One region of the Terribacillus sp. JSM ZJ617 genome, then DNA from elsewhere that is predicted to be linked to it. Evidence: predicted binding sites of a transcription regulator. Region 1 holds the regulator's gene; the other holds the start of a gene.
The links. The regulator LexA, encoded in region 1, represses DNA repair genes until DNA is damaged. The targets are predictions, from matches to a motif close to CGAACATATGTTCG.
Positions count from the first base shown of each region.

Region 2: ACH6C1_RS00495 (DNA polymerase IV) is a predicted target of LexA. The motif match lies at 2,981-2,994, and genes of this name have one in related genera.

Region 1 covers NZ_JBISEQ010000002.1:290,600-301,966, reverse strand. Annotated here, with positions in the region: gene ACH6C1_RS07785 (ATP-binding protein) at 1-15, opposite strand, end outside; gene ACH6C1_RS07780 (CcdC family protein) at 202-675, opposite strand; gene ACH6C1_RS07775 (response regulator) at 705-1,064, opposite strand; gene ACH6C1_RS07770 (Na(+)/H(+) antiporter subunit B) at 1,039-1,512, opposite strand; gene ACH6C1_RS07765 (cytochrome c biogenesis CcdA family protein) at 1,567-2,262, opposite strand; gene ACH6C1_RS07760 (YndM family protein) at 2,349-2,762, opposite strand; gene ACH6C1_RS07755 (nucleotidyltransferase domain-containing protein) at 3,007-3,753, opposite strand; gene ACH6C1_RS07750 (YneF family protein) at 4,027-4,248, opposite strand; gene sirA (sporulation inhibitor of replication protein SirA) at 4,292-4,690, opposite strand; gene tkt (transketolase) at 4,848-6,851, opposite strand; gene ACH6C1_RS07735 (DUF896 domain-containing protein) at 6,978-7,202, opposite strand; gene ACH6C1_RS07730 (YneB family resolvase-like protein) at 7,245-7,904, opposite strand; gene lexA (transcriptional repressor LexA) at 8,189-8,818, shown strand; gene ACH6C1_RS07720 (hypothetical protein) at 9,108-9,488, opposite strand; gene ACH6C1_RS07715 (DUF2188 domain-containing protein) at 9,669-9,890, shown strand; gene ACH6C1_RS07710 (SDR family oxidoreductase) at 9,990-10,748, opposite strand; gene ACH6C1_RS07705 (TetR/AcrR family transcriptional regulator) at 10,892-11,367, shown strand, end outside.
Region 2 covers NZ_JBISEQ010000001.1:100,443-111,809, forward strand. Annotated here, with positions in the region: gene ACH6C1_RS00480 (6-phospho-beta-glucosidase) at 1-599, shown strand, start outside; gene ACH6C1_RS00485 (LacI family DNA-binding transcriptional regulator) at 633-1,613, opposite strand; gene ACH6C1_RS00490 (HAD-IIB family hydrolase) at 1,722-2,549, shown strand; gene ACH6C1_RS00495 (DNA polymerase IV) at 3,012-4,268, shown strand; partial or broken gene ACH6C1_RS00500 (MATE family efflux transporter) at 4,270-5,579, opposite strand; gene ACH6C1_RS00505 (FtsW/RodA/SpoVE family cell cycle protein) at 5,642-6,793, opposite strand; gene ACH6C1_RS00510 (FixH family protein) at 6,894-7,370, opposite strand; gene ACH6C1_RS00515 (PepSY-associated TM helix domain-containing protein) at 7,387-8,766, opposite strand; gene proC (pyrroline-5-carboxylate reductase) at 9,017-9,904, shown strand; gene proB (glutamate 5-kinase) at 9,950-11,053, shown strand; gene ACH6C1_RS00530 (glutamate-5-semialdehyde dehydrogenase) at 11,070-11,367, shown strand, end outside.

The DNA.
Region 1 (11,367 bases):
GTCGTCTTCGTTCAAGCTCCTTCGCCCCCTTTTATGTGACCTTATTCGTGCATCTATGTATGTATAGTCCTTTTGATAAGTATGTTACTACAATTATAGAAAAAACAAAACGTCCATACCACGATTTTCCTAAAACTTGTATAGACAAAACAAATATATGAAAAAAGACCTTCTTACTGGAAGAAAGTCTTTCGCCAACCATCAGGTGATTTGTAAGCGTCTTTCGAGCCGTTTGTACTTCCAAAGCATCGCAATCCGCCAAGAGACGATCATACCGAACGCCAGCAGGAAAAACACCCCACCCATTTCTCCGATTTCAATTGTCTGGCCAATCGCGACCTTCAACAATACCCGAACAAATACGAGTCCGACTATGATTACCGCGAATGCTTTCGAAGGCTTCAGAAATATCTTCTCATCCCTCACTTCAAAATTGGAAGTCAAAATTAAAAGACTGGAGAAAATGATTCCGGCTCCAAGCGAGAACCAGACCTCCCACCACGGCACACGAAACACCGGGAAAAGAAACATTAGTGCACCGGTGCTCATGAATAACGGCGGCAGGATGATTTTCTTCGCCGTTACCGGTCTTGCAGCTGCCCGCATCCGGACCATTGCAACTGCAAGGCCCATACATGCAACCAGGATGGTACTGATGATAACAGGTAATGTCATACCCTTACCTTCTTTCAATTTACATTTCTTTAATTGAGAATGCGTTCAACCGTCTCTATAACCCTCGTATCCTCAAAAGGCTTCGTAATGAAGTCCTTCGCGCCAAGCTCGATCGCTTGCATGACAATGCGCTGCTGCCCCATGGCAGAACACATGATCACCTTTGCATTTGGATCCTGTGTGATAATCTCTTTTAAAGCTGCAAGCCCATCCATATGCGGCATTGTAATATCCATAAAGACGATATCAGGCTCTGTTTTCAGATATTGAGACACAGCCTCGTGTCCATCTGCTGCTTCTCCGGCGATTTCATAATTGTTTTCGATAAGCAGGCCACGCAATGTTTTCCGCATGAATTTTGCATCATCTACTATTAGTATCTTTGCCACTTGCATTCTCCTCACTGCTTGAACGATCTTGTGCGATTGACAGGATGATCGTCAGAGCTATACCAACAACAGTAAGATATACCCCTAGATCAAAAAACGTCGCTGTAGCCAATTCCAGCTCGCCTAAAACAGGCAAGTGGATATATGTAAACGTATGGCTCAGGAATGGCTGTCCAAATAGGAATGACCCTGCACTAGTCAGGATGGCGATAAGCACACCTGTTACTGTCAAAACACGATAGTTGATCGGCAAGATCTTGCTGACTGTCTTGAAGCCATATGCCATATACATGAGCACTAAAGCAGCAGCAGTCCCAAGTCCTCCAATGAATCCTCCACCCGGAGAATTATGGCCTGCAAAGAACAGATAGACCGAAAATCCGAGCAACAAAAAAGATATGAGCACGGTTGTTGTTTTGAAAATAAGATTATTCGGCGAAAATTCCACATTCGACACCCTTTCCCTACATATTTTAAACTACTTCTCTCTTTTTTTCACGATTTAAAAACCGTAAAAAGAGAAAAAACTGGCTAGATAGGAAGTAATCTTTGTCGTTAGATCGAATAAAAGCAGAATGCCTATGAGAATCAGGAAATATCCACTTATTTCATGCAGTATTTTTCCGGTTCTTCTTAATCGTTGCAGTCGAGATCCGAAGAACCCCCAAATGAAGAAAGGAATGCTGAAGCCCAGTACATAAGCTGCCATAAGAGGGACAGCCCCGAACGGCTGCAAGGCAGCGCTTGTCATGATTCCTGCAAGTATAGGGCCTGTACAAGGTGTCCATCCCATTGCGAAGGAAAGTCCGATCAGGAACGAACCAGCATATCCAGGCGGCCTGTTTTTAAAACGCAGCAAGGTTTTGGATGACTGCCACCTTCCTCCTAGCAGCCCTATCTGCACTGCACCAAGCAGAATCAGCATGATTCCTCCGATGACTCGTATATAGGATTGGTATGTAAAAAGCCATTCAGATAACGCTAATGCGCTGTACCCAAGCAGTAAAAAGATTGTTGAAAAGCCAATCAGGAAGAAGACTGTATGCAGAAGCCATCCGTTTTTATATGTTCTTTTATCAGGTGAACCTGGAATGACACCAGTCAGATAAGAAAGAAATGCCGGATAAAGAGGAAGTACACATGGTGAAAGAAAGGAAAGGAACCCAGCCGTTACAGCCAGCAGTATTGTTACCTCCATACGAATTCCTCCTGTTAAAAACTTATAAGCAAAAGGAATCCCCAAAAGGGATTCCTTTCTTTAGTTATTCTCCACTATAGCACAGTTCAGGACATCCCAACAGTTTGGGCATTATGATCCTCGATCACATGATTATTAACATAGCGATGGAAGAACCATTCTCCGATACCAATTACGACCGCGGAGATCAGAGATGCCATCACAACATTATCATCAGGATTCAATAAAGCTTCCCCTAACAGCCAAAGAACGATGAAAGTCAATATTGCGTCACTAACTGTCGCAATTGCGTTCCGCTTTGTAAAATCACCGTCAGGCTTACTTCGGTCACCAGCTCTGCTTAAAATGAGTAAGTCACCAATCACATATGCCGCAATTGTCAAAACGACACTCATCAGTAGCGTATCGCTGAATTCCGTATCGAACATAAGGGTGAAAACAATCCATAAAACAGCTAAAATCATGATGAATTTGATCACAAGTGCTTTCACATGTTTCATTTCTTATCACTCCTTTTTTAATCAAATACCATTATCGCTGCAGATTCAAACCTATTTGTCTGCATTAAGAGTGTTGCCAGATTCATACATTTCATACCTTTGGTCTTCATTAAAAGGAGGATGACAGCACGTTTTCATGAAATGCTAAATCGCATTTTGAAGTATGCAAAGTATATGTAAATATTATCTTACCTTGTGGTCATTACATTCGGCATCTTGATTCTATCTTAATTAATGCTAGGATTTATTTACCAATTGCAGCCGAATTGATACGAATCAAAAGCTGATTAATCGCATGATAATCCGGCTTCTCAGGAAGTGTGGAATGCTCAGCTGCTCTCTTAAGATCATTGTCTAGTAGCTCTATAAGCTCTACAGCTTCACCAAAAGTGTATGCACCCTTCCTACAGTCGAGCAAGAAGCTGCGATTTGGTCTAAATGTGCTAAAATCGCCTGTCTCTAATATCTCAATAGCACTTGTCAATAACCTGACGCTATGCATAAAGAACTTCGTGTCATATCCATAAAGGTCTATCAAGTCCTGTCTGCCTGATCTGCTGACATTTCTTTGTTTTAACTTCTGAATTTGAGAATTAGCATACCCCCCGAACTTCTTTTGGATTGCTTTAGAAAGGAATAGATGCCGGTTATCAATTAGCTGCTGCCCTGGTTCTGTTATTTTTAAGTACTGATCTTTGTTCAAAAACAAGATTTCTATGTTATTTGGTACACCTATCATTGCGTCCTTAACGAACTTTGTAATATGAATAATATTGATATCTACATCGTCTTTCGTATTTTTGAAATTCTTGCCGCCGCTGCTGTTATATTCGTTGAATGATTCCAATCCTAAGAAGTAATTTACTGGCGGAATGCAGATACCTTTGTAGTCTTTATCCGAGTCTTCCGTATTCGTTCCATAAGCATAGCTGCCTGTTAAAGCCATTATAATGGTTCTTTCTTCAAGCCAATCATAATCGATGGATCGCATCTCTTTACCACTCCCCTTCAGTTAGTGTTATCAAGAAATGTATATTAAAAACTTATGATTTTTCAACTGCTCCTCCTGGTCCGCGTTAAATATATTATTTAACATAACCATATAAAACAGGATTTGAACAAATCAAAAAACCACTTTTCCTGCTAAATCTCTTAGCAGAAAAAGTGGTTCCTGGATTCAATTAACTATTACCAGCAATCAAATCCCTTGTTTGCAATGCCAAATCGCCAACTTAAAACGTCAAAGCTATATAGAAATAATTGCTTATTTACCTTGTTGGTTATTCATTGCGCGCATCATTTGGTTGATTTTCTTTTGTGATGGTTTTTGACCCATTTGCATCATCATTGTACGAAGCATCTGTTCATTAATTGGCGGGTTTTTCTTAAGATAGTTCATCATGTATCTTCTGGCGATGAAAAATCCAAGCGCAACGCCGATAATCAATGCAGCCAGTGCTATAAGTACGACCCAGATCGGACTCATATTGGCTTCCTCCTTCAAAATATCTCTAATCTAGTATAGACAATCAAAAGGAAGAATACAATAGATGAACCCGTGATTGCAGGTCATTTTTTATGATAGGCGCAATCCAGCCGCAATTGTTGGCTGCTGGCTCTATAATAAAGAAGGAAGAATCAAAGTGGCGGAGCTCTGAAAAGACAGTCTCTTCGGCCGTCGTCAAGGAATCGCATACCACTCGGAGATAGTGCTGATCCGTCTCGATATAGACGCCATCATCCTGAAGAAGGGCTTGCTGAAGTGACGCTCCGGGAGGAAAATCATAAGTGATATAATCCAGCTGCTCTTGCACATATGCAGTATTCTCCACTTGACTGGAGAGGAAAAAGCGATAGAGGATATCCGATTTATAAAAATAGCGGAAATAGATCTCGTGTTTCACCCAATAGACGAAGTATTCTTTCACAAGCTTGTCCCTCCTTCTCCTTTGAAAGAATAGTATACGCTAGGATCAATGCTTAATCCCTCGGAACTTGTAGCAAAGGGACACGAAGTTAAAAAGGTTTACTCGAATTTTGTCATAAAAGAAAAAGACCGGCCAACATCTACGGCCGGTCTTTCTATTAATCCAAAATGGATTTCACTTTTTCAATCACATTCTCAACAGTAAAGCCGAATGCTTCAATCAATTTATCTCCGTTGCCAGAGGCACCGAAAGTATTAATACCGATTACTTTGCCTTCATCACCGACATATCTTTCCCAGCCTAGCGGAGAAGCCATTTCGATACCAACACGTTTCTTCACTGCTGGAGGAAGGACGCTATCCTTGTAGGACTGCTCCTGAAGCTCGAAACGATCCCAAGAAGGCATGCTGACTACTGACGCCTCGATGTTTTGTTCACGAAGTGCTTCTTGTGCACGTACAGCCAACTGAACTTCTGAACCAGTTGCAAGAAGCAATACATCAGCCGTTTCCTTCTGGGCTGGGCTTACAACATACGCACCCTTCTTCACGCCTTCATACGCAGCTTGCTGCGTGGATGGAAGTGTCGGAAGATCTTGACGAGTCAAAACAAGCGCCGTTGGAACCTTATCAGATTCAAGCGCCAGTCTCCATGCAGCCTGTGTTTCGTTACCGTCTGCAGGACGGACAACACTCAAGCCAGGCATTGCGCGCAAGGATGGCAGCTGTTCGATTGGTTCATGTGTTGGACCATCTTCTCCGACTGCAATAGAATCATGTGTCAATACGTATGTCACAGGTGTTCCCATCAATGCAGACAAACGGATAGCTGGACGCAAGTAATCGCTGAAGACGAAGAAAGTACCACCGTACACTTTCAATCCACCATGAAGTGCCATACCGTTCAGTGCAGCACCCATTGCGAATTCACGTACACCGAACCAGATATTGCGTCCGCTGTAGTTGGCTTTGGAGAAGTTCTCTTCTTTTGCAAGCAATGTTTTATTCGAACCTGCAAGGTCAGCACTTCCGCCGAACAAGCTAGGCACTGCATCTGCGATTGCGTTCAATACTTTACCAGAAGCAGAACGAGTGGCAGTCTTGTCTTTGCCCTCTTCATATGTCGGAAGCGTATCTGCCCAACCTTCTGGCAATTCACCTTTGATTGCAGTAGTCAGTTCTTTTGCAAGCTCAGGGTGCGCTTCCTCATACTTAGCAAATAACTCATTCCAAGCCTTTTCTGCTTCTGCGCCTTTTTTGATGACTTTCTCTTCGAAATCACCATAAACCTCTTCCGGAACGTGGAATTCTTCATGCTCCCACTTGTAATATTCCTTCGTAAGCTTCACTTCATCAACACCTAGCGGTGAACCATGGGAAGCGCTTTTTGCTGATTTGTTCGGAGAACCATATCCAATAACTGTTTTCACTTCGATCAAAGTTGGCTGTGTTGTATTCGCTTTTGCTTGTTTGATTGCCTCACGAATCGCATCTACATTTCTGCCTTCTTCGACGCGGATAACTTGCCAGCCATAAGCTTTGAAGCGATCCTCTACGTTTTCAGAGAAGCTGTGGTGAAGATCACCATCGAGAGAAATATCATTGGAATCATATAGCACGATCAGCTTGTCCAAGCCAAGGTGGCCTGCAAGTGAAGCTGTTTCATGCGAAATACCTTCCATTAAGTCACCATCACCACAAATTGCATATGTGTAGTGATCTACAACAGGGAAGCCCTCTTTATTATACTTCGCTGCAAGATGCGCCTCTGCCATCGCCATACCAGTAGCCATCGCGATACCTTGTCCAAGCGGACCAGTAGTTGCTTCGACACCATCTGTATGATGGACTTCCGGATGTCCTGGTGTACGTGATCCGTACTGGCGGAAGGATTTCAAATCATCAATGGATACTTTGTATCCAGACAAATGCAAGAGGGAATACAATAACATGGAACCATGTCCAGCAGACAATACGAAACGGTCCCGGTTGAACCAATGGGAATTCTTCGGATTGTGAGCCATGAAATCGGTGAAAAGCGTATAAGCCATCGGCGCTGCACCCATCGGCATACCTGGGTGGCCGGAATTCGCTGCTTCGATTGCATCGATTGATAACGTACGAATTGTATTAATGGAAAGCAATTCTGTAGTCTGAACCATGTAAACATCCCTTTCATCTAGCAAATTATGTACTCTTGTTCATCCTATACAAAAATCTTCCGATAAACAAGGATTTATATATAGAAAAAGAAGGGAAAGGCTGTACATAGAGTCAGCCATCCCTTCTTATTCCTCTTCACGTAATTTTTTTACTTTTTCTGGTGTTACGTCATTGCCTTCACGATCCATAACTGTCATCGACTTGAACTGGTTTTTGAATGAAGAACGTACATTTCCCAGATATTCCTGTCTTAGTTCCTTTTGCTCTTTCTGTTCGCTAAGGCTGAGTCCTTCTGCCTTTGCTTTATTTGCTAACGCATTGAGGCGTGCTAATTTGTCTTTACTTAACATGTGTATATGCTCCTTTAAGCATTAAAGTTGATACACACTATGTTACCCGCTAGCGTCTTCCGATTCAAGCGAAAGATATTCCTGGTACCTTCTATGTACGGTCGCCTTTGATACATGAAAGCCCATACCTCGCAGAACAGAGCTGATTTCCTGGAAAGTAAGCTTGTTATTTCGCAGCCTGATCACTTCTTGAATCGGAAAATCAATCCGCTCTCTGCCCGGTGCAGCCTGCTGATTGCTCAGATTCTTGCTTGGATTATATCCTGCCTCGATTGCCCTTCTCATACCCCGCTTGATCTTCATATTATGGATCTTCCGCTGATACTCCTCGACTATACCAACGATTTGGAGCACCATACCATCCGATTCCGAAAGCTGGAATTCGCCATGCTGGCTAAGTGTATAAACCTTGACCTCCAGCTTTTGAAGATGATGGAACAAAGCAATCTTTGTATTGCCTCGCCCCAACCTTGTCTCATCCTGAATGAGGAGACAGTCTGCTTCACGCGCTGTGAACAAATCCAGCATGCGAAAAATCCCCGGCCGTTCGATGTCATAACCGCTCTGCTTTTCTTCGATGATATCGATGACCTCTATGTCGGAGGACGCAGCAAGACTGATGAGCTCCTCGCGCTGGCGCTCAATCGAGCTTGCCTGCTCGTCCTTTTCTGTACTTACTCTGCAATAGATGACTGCTTTCATTGATGTACCCTCTCAGTTCGACTAATTAGACGCTCATTATAAGTGTAAAGTATAAGAAGAAAAGCGTGAAGCCGAAAAGCACATAATAGAATAGATCTGATTTCGCTAGTTTTTTGAACATGGTAGACCCCTCCGTGTTTTAAGAACGTGCGTTCTCTTTGTTAATTCCATTATATACGAACATAGGTTCTAGTCAAGGCTTTTTTTCGAACGGATGTTTGTATATTGCAATCTATCATGGTATACTCTATGTAATAAAAATATATGCACGGGGTGTTCGATACATGATAAAACTATCGAAAAGACAGGAAGCGATTCTAGCATACATAAAGGAGCAGGTACTCGATAAAGGGTACCCGCCATCCGTCAGGGAAATCGGCGAAGCAGTCGGCTTGGCATCAAGCTCTACCGTTCACGGCCACCTTTCCCGTTTAGAGAAGAAAGGTCTTATCCGCCGTGACCCGACAAAGCCGCGTGCCATCGAGGTATTATCATTGGATAGTGATGATCAGACAGATATTCCCCGCGGTGAGGCAAACTATGCTCCCGTTATCGGAAAGGTAACAGCTGGTATTCCAATTACTGCAGTGGAGAATATAGAAGAATATGTACCTGTTCCTAGCCATTTAGTAGGTCCGGATGATAATATATTCGTTCTGGTCATTGTTGGGGAAAGTATGATTGAAGCTGGTATTCTTGACGGAGACATGGTAATCGTCAAACAGCAGCAAACGGCTCAGAACGGAGAAATTGTTGTGGCGATGACCGAGGACAATGAAGCTACTGTGAAACGTTTCTTCAAAGAAGAAAATCAGATACGACTGCAACCGGAAAACAGTACGATGGATCCTATCATTTTGGATAATGTCAGCATTTTAGGGAAAGTAATAGGCTTATATCGCTCCATCCAATAAAATCGGCTTCGGCCGGTTTTTTTTTCATAGAATTTACACAGTTTCTGCCTGCTTTCGACATACTTTTTGGGTATATTAGATTATTCTATTACCAAAAGTTAGAAAGCGGGTGGTATCGTGAAGCTGTTTTACAAGCTTGTCTGCAAGTTGCGAGGCCGTCATAAGATTGATAGTGTCACTGATTCGTGTAAATGTGGATATACCAGAAGCTACCGCAGAGAACAACATAGTATGGATGATTATTATCTTAAAGAACGCTAAACACACATTGTATGAATAAGGAGCTTGCCTATACGGCAAGCTCCTCTTTTGTGCTTTTCATTATTGCCAGTTTCAATGCTTCGAGAAGGATACCTGGTGTCACTTTTTCGTATGTCTCCCCAAGTAGCTGCTTGGCACCATCCAGAATTCGCCGGTTACCCATCAAAGCTAACAGCTCATGTCCTTTTACTAAGATATCGTCAATAAAAACATCTCTATAGTCCTTAGAGTTTGTTACAACACCTAAAATGAACCCTTCCTGCAGCAGCACTTCTGCGTGATGTACGACATCGTATGGTATGCATGTTCCTACAGCGCATCGGTATTCTCTTGCTTTCGTTCCTTGGAGTTGGTCTGCTTCTAACTGTTCCAATATTTCATGAAATAACGTAACACGTAGTTTTGGCATTTGATCTCCTCCTTGTTATGGTTCTATTATTCCACATATCGTTTTTCAATCTCCTGAAAAGTTTGTACATTATTTCACAAATAAGTGACAACTTAGAGAACTGCTTGAACCATACTAACTTGCATTAATATAGCAATTATGTGGTATAGACCTTATGAGCCAATTATTGGAGGTGGAATAATGTCAAACTATCACACTAACCCAGACGGGAATGGCAGTTGGCAAGTTAAGAAAGAAGGGGCAAAGCGTGCTTCAGGCCGTTTTGTCAAGCAGAAAGAAGCAATGGATTATGGGAAAGAACTAGCTAAGCGGACTGAAGGCGAACACTTCATTCACGGACGAGACGGAAGAATTCGGGAACGTGATTCTTATGGAAATGATCCATTCCCGCCAAGGGGCTGAATTTAGTCATGGATAGAACGCAAAGGGCATTTAAAATCTTAAAATAAATAACAAAACCTGAAATAGTTTCAGGTTTTGTTATACATCTTCTGCTTTCTATTAGTATGCAGTCCATCCTGCGTCTGCTGCTATGACCTGCCCATTGACGAAGCTTGACTCATCAGAACCTAAGAAAAGAGCAAGTTGAGCGATTTCAGCTGGTTTCCCTACACGCGGCATTGTTTCATTACCAGTCATTTGACGCCCGGCTCCAAATTCCGAGATACTCGTCATAGATGCACTTATGTTTGTCTCGACCCCACCCGGGGCTATACCATTACACCGGATACCAGAGTGTGCGTACATATATGCCGTATTTTTCGTCAATCCAGTTACTGCATGCTTGGAAGCTGTATATGCTGCTCCTGCACGCGCTCCTCGCAAACCGCCTGCTGATATATTATTGACGATTACACCATGACCTTGTTCCAAGAAGATATTTGTAGCAATACGCATTGCCCTCATGACACCAGTGGTGTTCACAGCAAAGACGCGATCCCACTTCTCATCCGTAATCTCTCCTACCGGTTCCATCCCGTCCATAATACCCGCATTGTTAACCAAAATATCTAATTTACCAAATGCTTCTTTCGTTTCTGCAAATAACCGCTCCAAATCCGCTGACTCTGCGACGTTTGTACGGTTAGCAATTGCCGCGCCGCCCTTCTCCTTTATAGCCTCTGCAACTGCTTGCGCCCCTTCAAAGTTAAAGTCAGATACAACTACTTGTGCCCCTTCTTTTGCGTAAAGTTCTGCTATTGCTTTCCCCATTCCTGAAGCCGCACCTGTTACGATTGCTACTTTATCTTTTAATCTCATAATACAAGTCCCCCTTAGTTATTGTACATTTGTTCGATAAAATAATATTATATATTTGTAACTGTGTTCAATCAGCAGAATTAATCAGATTGTACAATATGGTACAAATTTTAAAAAAGTGTTCAATAAAAGGGGATTCTTCTTTGAATAAAAATGATTTGCGTGTTTTAAAAACAAAACAGAATATACACTTGTCATTAACGAACCTACTAAAAAAGAAGCCTTTAACTCAGATAAAAATAACTGAACTCTGTAAACAAGCCAATATTAATCGCGGGACATTTTATTTTCATTATCAAGAAATTGGAGATGTATTCAAGGAACTTTTTGAAGAGATTATGATAGATCTACGAAAATCCTATAATGAACCATATCGCTATAAAGAATATATTGATAGAGAAAAACTGGACCCAAAAACTGTCCGTATCTTCCATCACGTCAAAAAATATGAAGAGTTTTATAAAATAATCTTATCAAAAGAAGTATCTACCGAGTATTATTACATGCTGTTCGATGAAATACGCTCAATCCTTTTCGAGGATAAACATACAGCTTACCTCGAGGAAAAAGATTATTTATTCTCTTATATGTCAAATTCAATCATAGGTTTAATTATCGA
Region 2 (11,367 bases), on a different contig from region 1:
GCTTCATCAAAGGTCTGAAAGCTATCCCGTGTCCATACCACCGTTACTACTACAAGACTTCGCAAATGCTTGAAGCGGAGCTTGAAGAAGCAGATAACGAAGGTACGCGTGCCGAGGTCGTGCAAGGCGTTGAGCGTGATTTGTTCGAGCTTTACAAAGATCCGAATCTTGCAGAGAAACCTGAGCAGCTGTCCAAACGCGGCGGTGCATACTACAGTGATGCTGCTTGCAGTCTGATCAACTCCATCTACAATGACAAACGTGATATTCAGACAGTGAACACAATCAATAATGGTGCTATCCAGAGCATTCCGAACGATTCCGCTATCGAAATCAACTGTGTCATTACCAAAGATGGTCCAAAACCGATTGGCATTGGTGACCTTCCAGTACCAGTGCGCGGACTTGTTCAGCAAATCAAGTCATTCGAGCGTGTTGGAGCTGAGGCAGCTGTAACAGGTGATTACAACACTGCTTTGCTTGCGATGACAATCAACCCGCTTGTACCTTCTGATGAGATAGCGAAGAAGATAATGGATGAAATGTTGGAGGCTCACAAAGAGCATTTGCCACAGTTCTTTAAAAAGATAGAAGCATAAAAAGATGACCCGTGCAGAGAGCACGGGTCTTTTTTACGTGGAATGCCTCGGTACAAGATATCCTTGCCATTGAAATAGCTTGGGTACATTAATGTTACCAGATAGCTGCATATCTAATTGTTCTGCAGTCTTTCGTGCCATGGCCTCTATCTCATTATCATAGGTGGTCAGCGGAGGATCGGTAATCTGAGAGATAGGATGGTTATCAAACCCGGTAACTGCGCAATTTTCTGGCACAGCGATTTGATGCTGCTTGGCAGCATGCAGAATCCCAGCGGCAACGAAGTCACTTCCTGCAAATATGCCATCTATGAGCAATTGTTTATCATGAAATAAATCAGTACCCAAACGAATACCATCCTCAATTGATACCATTCCTTCTATGCGTTTCCCGCCTTCCTTTAGATTTCTCGCACCTAAGGCATTTAGAAAACCTTTATATCTAGCTTCTTGGGATGGGGAAGTGTGGTCAAGGCAGAATAAGAGTCGCTTCTTACCTGTTTGCAGCATATGCATGGTCAATTTATAGGCGGCACTCTCTTCATCTAGACTGCATACAGTTGTGTCAATTTCATATTTCTCATTACAAATAAGTATTGGACCGTTTTCTAAGCAACGGGCTAAAAGGTGAGCTTCCAGTGCGGATGAAGTTGCGATTATAGCGTCCAGTTCACGCTGTTTCAGCTTGGCGAATACATCCAGTTCACGTTTCTTATCACCGAATGTCTGAAAGATAACGGGTTTCCATCCTTTTGCTGTACAGGCATTCGATAATGATTGCACCAGTGCTGCGAAATAAGGATGATCGACTTGAGGTGTGAGAATACCTATGGCAGAGGTTTTTCGCTTACGAAATTGAACAGCCAAGCTATTCGGGGTAAATCCGGATTCCTCGATAGCAGAAAGGATCTCTTGCCGCTTCTGTTCAGATACATATGGATGCCCATTTAATACGCGAGAGACAGTACTTTTGGAAACACCGCATTTCTTTGCGATGTCGTTTATAGTAGGCATTCAACCAGCTCCTTGGACATTGAATGTAGCTTTATCATAGCATACCTGTTTTCTTGTTGACCTGGGAACGTTCCCATCTCTTATGGTAGGAAGGGAGGTGGTTGAATAATGAGTGTGAAAAAATGCTTTGCTAGTACCGACAGCACAAAGGCACTTATTTGTTTTGATTTTGATGAGACTTATTTTCCTCATGCTTGTGAGAAAGGGCAGCTGGAGGATTTGCATGCGATGGAGCTTTATCTAAATGGGATTTCCAGACAGTATCATGTGAAGATTGCATGGGTTACCGGAAGTGATTGTAATTCCCTGGCGGCTAAAATGGAGCGTGCACGTCTGACTTATATGCCCCATTTCATTGCAGCTAATCTGGGAACCGAACTGTACCAACTAACAGCTGGTGGAGAACTAAAGGAGATATACGATTGGAAAAAGCATTTACCTGTTCAAGAAGAATTCAATCAGCTTGTAGAGGATTTGATTCATATGCTCTCTTTGGATGGGATAGCATTACAGCCACAGACGATGCATGGGCAGAGCTCGTACAAAAAGAACTATTATTACTTTCCTAATGAAGATGATTTGGCCGAGGTAATGCATCGTATAAGGCAGGCAGCCGCTGCAGCTAAGGTAGGTTTGAATGTGAACGCATGCAATCCACTGGCAGGAGATCCAGACGGGGCATATGATGTGGATTTCATTCCGTTAAGGACTGGAAAACGAGCGGCCGTTCAGTTCTTGGCAAACCATTGCATGGTGGAACCATCGCAGATCTATGCTTTTGGAGACAGTGGAAATGACCTTGAAATGCTGCGATATGCAGGAAATGGTTTCCTTGTTGCTAATGCAACAGAGGAGGCGAAACAGAAGCATAGTCAGGTATGCGGAACACCTTACGCAGCCGGTATCCGTACGACGCTGCAACATTTCTTTATTTGATAAGAGTAGTGTGGAATTGTTGAACCTAGAAAAATACCGGTTTCTTCTTTGCGTCCCAAAAGTTGAGGGTTACTTGGGACGCAGTTCATTTATTAGCAGAACCGTTAATGCGCTGCTTGGTCTTTTTGATCCTCTTTCATTGAATATATAGCACCCAGCTGACTAATAAATATAGCTAGGAAAACCATTTAATATGTCTCTCTAGAACCAAATCATAAGGAAGCTGTGCTGTATTAAGATTCCTACTATATATTGAAAATCAACCAAATCCTGATAATGAACTCCTCTGACAACTAATTGGTATCCTTTATATAACTGTATTACCAAATAGAAGAATAAAATTGTTTGTTTAGAGCAGTCTTTTTTCATTTTTCCTCCCTATCCAAAAATTACAGCTACTATAACTGCCTCGAATCGGGTAATCTAAAGTGAGAACATTTGTTCCCTTTGGAGGTGGTAAAGATGGATTATAGCGGATTTCAGCAGCATGAGGTATTGTGTGTGGATATGCGGAGCTTCTATGCGAGTGTGGAATGCGTGAAACGCGGCCTTGATCCGATGACGACACTGCTTGCAGTGGTCGGGGATACGAAGCGGCCGGGTAGTATCGTGCTAGCTGCCAGTCCTGCGCTGAAGAAGAAGCATGGCGTCAGCAATGTGAGCCGTTATTTCGAGCTGCCGGAAGATCCGGAACTCGTCATTGCGGAAGCACATATGAAGGATTACTTGGAGGTTTCGGTGGCAATTACCGAGCTAGTGCATGAGTATGTGCCAATGGAAGCAATCCATGTTTATTCTGTCGACGAATTCTGGGTGACACTTGATGGCACGGAGAAGCTGCATGGAACTGCAGAGGAGACAGCGGCCAAGCTGCAGGCGGATATCCTGGAGCAATTCGGTGTTACGGCGGCCATTGGAATCGGAGATAACAAGTTCCTGGCCAAGGTCGTGATGGATATTCATGCAAAGAAACAGACCTCTGGTATTGCCGTTTGCCATTATCAGGATGTGCCGCGCTTATTGTGGCCGGTCCCGATACAGGATGTTTGGGGGATTGGACGACGAATGCAGCGGAATTTGAATCGGATGGGTATTGTCACGCTTGGGCATCTTGCTCACACTTCTTTGGAGCATCTCAAGAAACGGTATGGTGTGATGGGTGAGCAATTATACTGGCATGCATGGGGAATCGATGAGAGCGAGGTGCTCGGTGATTTCGTCAAACAGGAGCAGAAAAGCTACGGACACGGCATTACACTGCTGCGTAATTACCGTGGCGAAGAGATTCCGACCATCATCTTGGAGCTGTGCGAGGAGGCCTGCAGACGGGCAAGACGGGACAGGAAGGAAGGCAATACAGTCCATCTGGCCGTTGGATATGCCAGTCAGCATGGCGGCGGCTTCAGTCGGTCCCGTTCCTTTACGAGCCCTTCGAATCTGACGACGGATATGTATAAGCTCTGCCTCGAACTATTTCATGAGCACTACCAAAAAGGCCACGAAGTCAGACGAGTGTCTGTCTCCCTGACCAATTTATACGATGAAGAAGCGACCCAGCTCAGCTTGTTCGAGGACAAGAGCAAGCAGAAGGATCTGAGTCGGACGATGGATCAGATTCGGGCACGTTTCGGTACGACCGCCATTCTGCGTGCCAGCAGCCATACAGCTGCCGGAATGACAATTGAACGCAGTGCGAAAATCGGGGGCCATCAAGCCTGAGTCAAGCTGCTGCCGTCTGCTGAAACAGCCGGCGCAGCTTTGGTACATACATGATAAGGAAGACGGACCGACCGAGACTGAAGAGCAGGAAGGCGATCCATAGTCCGTGATTGCCGAGTGGCTGCAGGGCATAAAGAGCCGCTAAGTAAAGCAGGACAGCAAGAATCATGGAGTTGCGGACAAAGCGTACTTCCGTTACGCCAGTGAAAACGCCATAATAGACAAGGCCAAGGCTGGCGGCGATCGGAAATAGAACAAGCCAGTTGGCATAGGATCCAGTCAGCTCGATAATGTGCTGCTGATCGGAGAACAAAGGATAGATCCACTTCTGGCCAGCAAAAAACAGAAGCGCAAGCGTCACCCCGATACCAAGCCCCCATTGCAAAGATAGACGCAGAGACTGCGAAAAGAGTTTTTCATTGCGTTCCCCAAGAGCCCGACCGGCCACAATGCTGGACGCATTAGCAAAGCCATCAAAGAAATACGCCATCATATAGTGAATCTGAATCAGGATGGCATTGGCTGCCAGCATATCTTCCCCAAACGCAGCACCTTTTGCTGTAAACAGGTTAAAAACAATTAGTAAACATATCGTCCGAATGAATAAATCTCGGTTGACCTTCATCATTCGCCACATCGGTTTAGGATCGACTGCGCGTCGCAAGACCTGTATGAATGGATGCTGCCGGCATATTTGCGCAGCAGGACAATGCCGAATACACAAGAGAAAATCTCGGCAATCAGCGTAGAAGCACCTACACCTGCCACTCCCAAATCCCACACATGAACAGAAAGAATACAAAGAATGATATTCAGCATATTCGTGCTTATCTGCAGAACAAGTGTTGCTTTGATATAGGACATGCCGATCAGCCAGCCAAGGATGACATAGTTGGCAAGCGCAAATGGCGCACCCCAAATCCGGATAGAGAAGTAAGCCGAAGCGCTGCTATTCACGGCATCACTCGCTCCTAGGAAGGAGAAGGAATAGTGCAGGATCGGCTGCTGTATAAGAACGAATAGCAGGCCGACAATAAAAGCGACCAGGAAAGGACGCATTAACGCCATTACATGTTCTTCTTTATCGAGACTGGCAGATGCCTGAGCGGCAAACCCGGATGTGCTTACCCGCAGGAATCCGAAAAGCCAGTACATCGTATTGAATATGATCGTACCGATGGCGACCCCGCCAATATAAGAAGCATTGGAAAGCTGGCCGACAACGGCTGTATCAACAACACCCAGCAATGGCGTCGTAATCGTTGACAGGGTCAGCGGCAGGGCCAGCGCTAAGTAGTTTTTATGCTGCATGCACTCACCTTAATAGTAGTAATTACGATATAATATACCGCACATGTTTGCAGAAGTAAACGCTATTTGTTTCCAAACATAAACGTCATCGTATTCACACGCATATTGAGGATCAATCCAAGAGATGCGAGTGTAATGACGAGGGCACTTCCTCCATAGCTGATAAGCGGCAAACCAAGTCCCGTAACGGGCATCAGTCCGATACTCATACCGACATTTTGGAATATCTGAAATGTCAGGAACCCAGCGATTCCTGCGCCAATCAAGGTTCCGAATGAATCATGATAGCGCTGGGAAATCATGACGATTTTATAAATGAGCATAAAGTAAAGCAGCAGTACAAGACTTGTCCCGACAAAGCCGAAAACGCCGCCTATGACTGCGAAAATCAAATCTGAATAGGCGTATGGCACATGTGGCAGATGTTCGTAGCCACTCATATTACCAGATCCAATCGCCATGATCGATTGATTCAGCTGATAGCCGGAAATCGTATATTTTTCTGGCTGCAGCCAGCCATAGAAACGGCTTGCCTGATAGCTTGGCAGCATGCCGAGTATCCGATCGAGGAAGAAATCAGTCGCAAAGAAGTATGTAATGGTTAAGGCAAGTACAATCGTTAATGGAACAGAGAAGATAAGCAGTATCGTTTTTATCCGGACGCGGGAAACAAGCAGCATCGCCCCGTAAATAGCAAGATAAACCATTGCATTACCGAAGTCCGGAAATTGCATGACGACAGCAACAGGGATTAATGTGATAACTGTCAGTTTGCCGACAAGCAGTATTTCCTCCTTTAATGCAGGAGAGCTATCCGTCCCTTTACTGATCACTTGTGCCAGATAAAGAATCAATCCGATTTTCATCGATTCAGCAGGCTGGAATGAAAAGCCGCCGATTGTATACCAGCCGTATGCTTCATTGATTTCTTTGGAGATGCTGGAGGGTGCAATCAAGATACCTACTAATAACAGCAGGAAAAAAAGATAAACAAAAAGTGATAAACGCTTCAGTATATCGAGATCAAGAAAATAAGACACGACAAAACAGCCGCCTAAACCAATTACATACCAGACAACCTGCTGCAGAACAAAATATTCTCCTTGCAAGAGTTGTACTTGATATAAACTGACTAGGCTTGCAAGTCCGAGCAGTATGATAAGCGAGAAATAGAGATAATCAAATTTTTCCAGATATATTCGCAGTTTTTGCATGCATGTCACCATTTCATCATAAGGATAATCTACAGTTCTATCGTAACAGAAATTTCCAATTTAAAAAGCCGTATTCTGGAAGAAATACGGCTTTTTCCTATTAATGATGATGGTGGCTTCCGCTATCATCCTGTTTTTTCTGTTCTTGTTCCTGTTGTATCTTTTCTATCTCTTCTTGTGTCAATTCTCCAACGCGAATCTGCTTCGTCGGCATCAAATGGATATTATCGACCTTTACATCTGCTTTAACAAAATATACGCCATCAGATGGGAAGTTATATTCCAGATGATAGGTTCCGTCTGTATCCAATGAGGCAGGAATTGTTTCTGCATCTGCTTTGTTCTCATCTTTCCATACAAGGAAGTTGACGGTTGCTTCCTGTTCAAGTGCTTTCCCATCATGTGACAGCTTTACACCTATTTTCGGAGCAGAATCTGCTTCGATGGATTCAGGAGCTTCAATGATCACGTTCACTTCTTCCCGTTTCGCATAGTGGTCAGCTGCTTCAGGATCGGCAGAGCATGCAGCAAGGAGAAAGAATGTCAGTAACAACGGCGTAATTTTAAATAGTCGCATCTGCTTTTCTCCTTTCTTACGCATTAAAGAACCTCTTCAGTGCAGGCACCCTCGGAATGACAAACCGATCAAACAGCCAGACGACGATAATCGAGATTCCGACAAGCGGGAAGATGATGCCAAGAATGATAATCAGTACGATAACGCCTTTCATGACTTTGTCAGACGGTGCTTTCGGTGAGCCAAGCTTACCTTCCGGTTTCCGGGAGAGCCATAGGATGAAGCCGCTCACAGCAATACCTACAATGCCAATCAAAACAAGCAACCCGATAATCTGATTCCAGATACCGAATTCCGTTCCTTTATGAATGGTAATACCATAGGCAATTACTTTTCCAAGTGTATGGTAATTATCATAGCGGTAATCTGCCAAAACAGCACCAGTATACTGATCAATGTGCATCGTCACTTCATCACGGGCATGCGGCGGGAAAGCAGATAAAGTGAATACACCATCCTGCGTTTGCGGAATCATGATATTATAGCCAGGTTTTACACCTTCATCTTCGGCTATCGACACAACATCATCAACAGAAAGCTGTGTGTATTGCTGATTTGTAGAAATTGGGACTGGCAAGTTCTCAGCTGACCAAGGCACATCAGCGATTTCTTTTGTTTTCACATCAGAAGCAGGAGCATCACCAACCCACACAGAAGGTGGATAGCCGACACCTGCATTAGTGGTAATCGTTTGGAAATTGTTTCCCCATAATCCTGACCAAGGCAGTCCTGTAAGAATCAGAAATAGCAGACCTAACGAAATCCAGAATGCAGGCACTACGTGCAAGTCACGTGCCCGTAGTTTTTTCCCTTTGTTCAAGCGCGGAATGAGAACACCAAAGATTTTTGATTTCCCTTTCATTTTAGGCGAGCCCAGGTAAACGCCAGTAATGATCAAAATCAGCGCCCAGCAAGCTGCCCACTCGACAATACGATCCCCGAAAGTACCCATCAGCAGCTCGCCATGAATTTTTTCAAATACGTTAACGAGCTTGAAAGAGTCTTCTAATTTACCGAGTATGACATTTTCATAAGGGTCGACGTAAACGGTATAAGCTTTCCCGTCTTCTGTAATACCTACCTCAGCAGAACGGTCTGGACTGTCACTTGGACGATACGACGTCACTGCTGCATTCGGATTCACAGCTTCCACTGTATTGATTTGCTCGGATGGCGTTGTGACAGTAGTTTGCGGAGTGACTTCATAATAGTCCTTGTAAAGGGCTGCTTCGATTTGAGGTTTAAATAGATAAACACCGCCTGTGATAGCCAGAATGATGAGGAATGGCATAATTATAAGACCTGCATAGAAATGCCAGCGCCAGACAGACTGGTAAAGTGACCGACGTTTCTGTTGTTTCTGCTTCGACACCGACGGCTCCTTTTGTGCCTCCATATAGGACAACTCCTTTTCTTCTATATTTAAATGTAATAATAGGCAAAGTAGTACAAGCCTAAGCTTAGGACAATTTTCACGCCCATACAAGTAGGGAAATGCAGGTTATTATGACCATTCCTTGAACATAACATTGATAAATTTGTAAAGCGTTTCCATTCTGTTGTGCATGGGGCTGAAACGCTGATAGGACAGGCTTTTGTGATGTGGCATTCCTTGACATGGAGTCCTATAGTGTTAGCATAGATAACTGTTAACAGGGAACGAAAAATTTTCTCAAAAGGAGCGATTAGGTATCTTAACTAACAAACGGATTTTGTATGTCGGAGCAGGATCGATGGCAGAAGGAATGATTGCAGGAATGAATGGGTCAGATAGCATGCATCACGAGCAGATATATGTGACGAATCGAACAAATTCGGAGCGTCTCTGTGAGCTGCAGGAGCGCTATGCTATTACCGGAATTCCTCAGGCTGAGGTGGATTGGAGCAGTATGGATATTATCATACTCGCGATGAAACCGAAGGATCTAACTGCTTCATTAATCGATCTGCAAGATAAGGTTCAAGAAGGACAGCTAATTATATCGGTAGCTGCAGGCATCCAGAATGAACAAATCGAGCATTATCTGCCAGAGAACCAACCCGTTGTTCGTATTATGCCTAACACTTCCAGTACCATAGGTGAATCGGCTACGGCTATTGCACCTGGAACACATGTATCCGTCGAACAGCTTACACTTGTCACAGAGCTGGTAAAGACATTTGGCGAGGCTTTTGTCATTGCGGAGGAACAGATGGATGTCTTTACAGGAATGGCTGGAAGCGGACCTGCCTATTTCTATAAGCTGATGGAGCATTTCGAGGAAACAGGTGTAGCTGCAGGCTTTGACCGAGATACAGCAAGAAAGATCGGAACGCAAACTATGCTTGGAGCAGCCAGAATGCTAGAGGAAACAGAAGAAGAGCCGGCTATTCTGCGGAAGAATGTAACCTCTCCGAATGGAACAACTGCAGCCGGACTTGATGCACTTAATGATGCTGGAGCGGGAGAAGCGATGACAAAAGCGATTCTTTCTGCAGCGGAACGATCCAATGAAATCAGTGAAGAGCTTAAAAAACAGCTTTTGACACGCTAATGCATGATAGTGAAAAAATGAAAACTGGAGGACGTTATTATTTCTATTCAAGCAACAAAACCGAAACGTATTGTCGTCAAGATCGGAAGCAGTTCATTGACCAGCCTGCATGGAGAAATCAGCCGTAAGAAGCTGGAGAAACTAGTGGAGCAGCTCGTGAAGCTGAAAGACAATGGCTATGAGGTATTGCTTGTATCATCGGGAGCTGTGGCAGCCGGCTATCGCAAGCTCGGTTTCCTGGAAAGACCGAAGTCGCTGCCGGAAAAACAAGCCGCTGCATCTATTGGGCAGGGTCTGCTGATGGAAGCCTATTCGGACTTATTCCTGTCGCATGGCTATGTAGCATCACAGATTTTAATTACACGTGGCGACTTCTCGGACGAAACCCGCTATAATAATGTTAGAAATACAATAAATGTATTAGTTGATCGCGGCATCATTCCGATCATAAACGAAAACGATACAGTGACAGTCGACAGACTGCGCTTTGGAGATAATGACACACTTTCAGCAAAGGTTGCCGGATTGGTCGGTGCGGATTTTCTGGCAGTCCTTTCTGATATTGATGGTTTGTATACTGATAATCCAGTCGAAAATCCGGAAGCAACACGCATCGAGCTGGTAAAAGCCATCACACCAGAAATAGAGGCAGCTGCAGGCGATGCAGGAAGTGCAGTCGGAACCGGCGGTATGAAGTCCAAGCTGGATGCATTCAAGATTGCGATGGCATCTGGTATTAAAGGTTTTCTAGGCAATGCAACAGCAGAGGATATTATCTATCATTCTGTGTTGGGTGAAGCAGAAGGAACTTATTTCGAAGCGGATCAAGATATGGATTATTTGAATCGCAAGAAGCAGTGGATTGCGTTCAATTCAGGACCTGTAGGTGAAATCATCTTGAAGAGAGCTGAACAGACACCAGATTCCGTTGAATTCCAGAATATCAGCACCATCAAGGGCAATTTCAAAAAAGGCGACGTTGTGCGCATTCTGGATGAAAAAGGCGCTCGGATCGGTTTAGGCATCGTGAATCAAGCTGCGTCCGACCTTTGGCAGGCTTTGGCGAGTCCGGTAAGGAATATAGAAGAGACGATAGTCGATCAGGAAGCATTTGTTTGCGAACTGGAGCACACCGTACCTATTCAATGACAGAAGGAGGAACATCATGGAGCATATAAAAGAAGTAGTAACAGTAGAAGAGCAAGCCATTGCAGCAAAAGCAGCGGCTAAGAAGCTTGCACTCCTGACAACAGCGGAAAAAAATGAGGCACTGCTTGCAGTCGCAGCGTATTTAGAAAAGGAATATGAAGTTATTCTGACTGCGAACGATAAAGATATGCAAGCGGGAGAAGAAAAAGGCTTTGATGCTGCTTTTCTTGATCGTTTGAAGCTCACTCGCGAACGTATTGAGGATTTTGCAAATGGTTTGAAGGAAGTAGTTGAACTTGATGATCCAACTGATC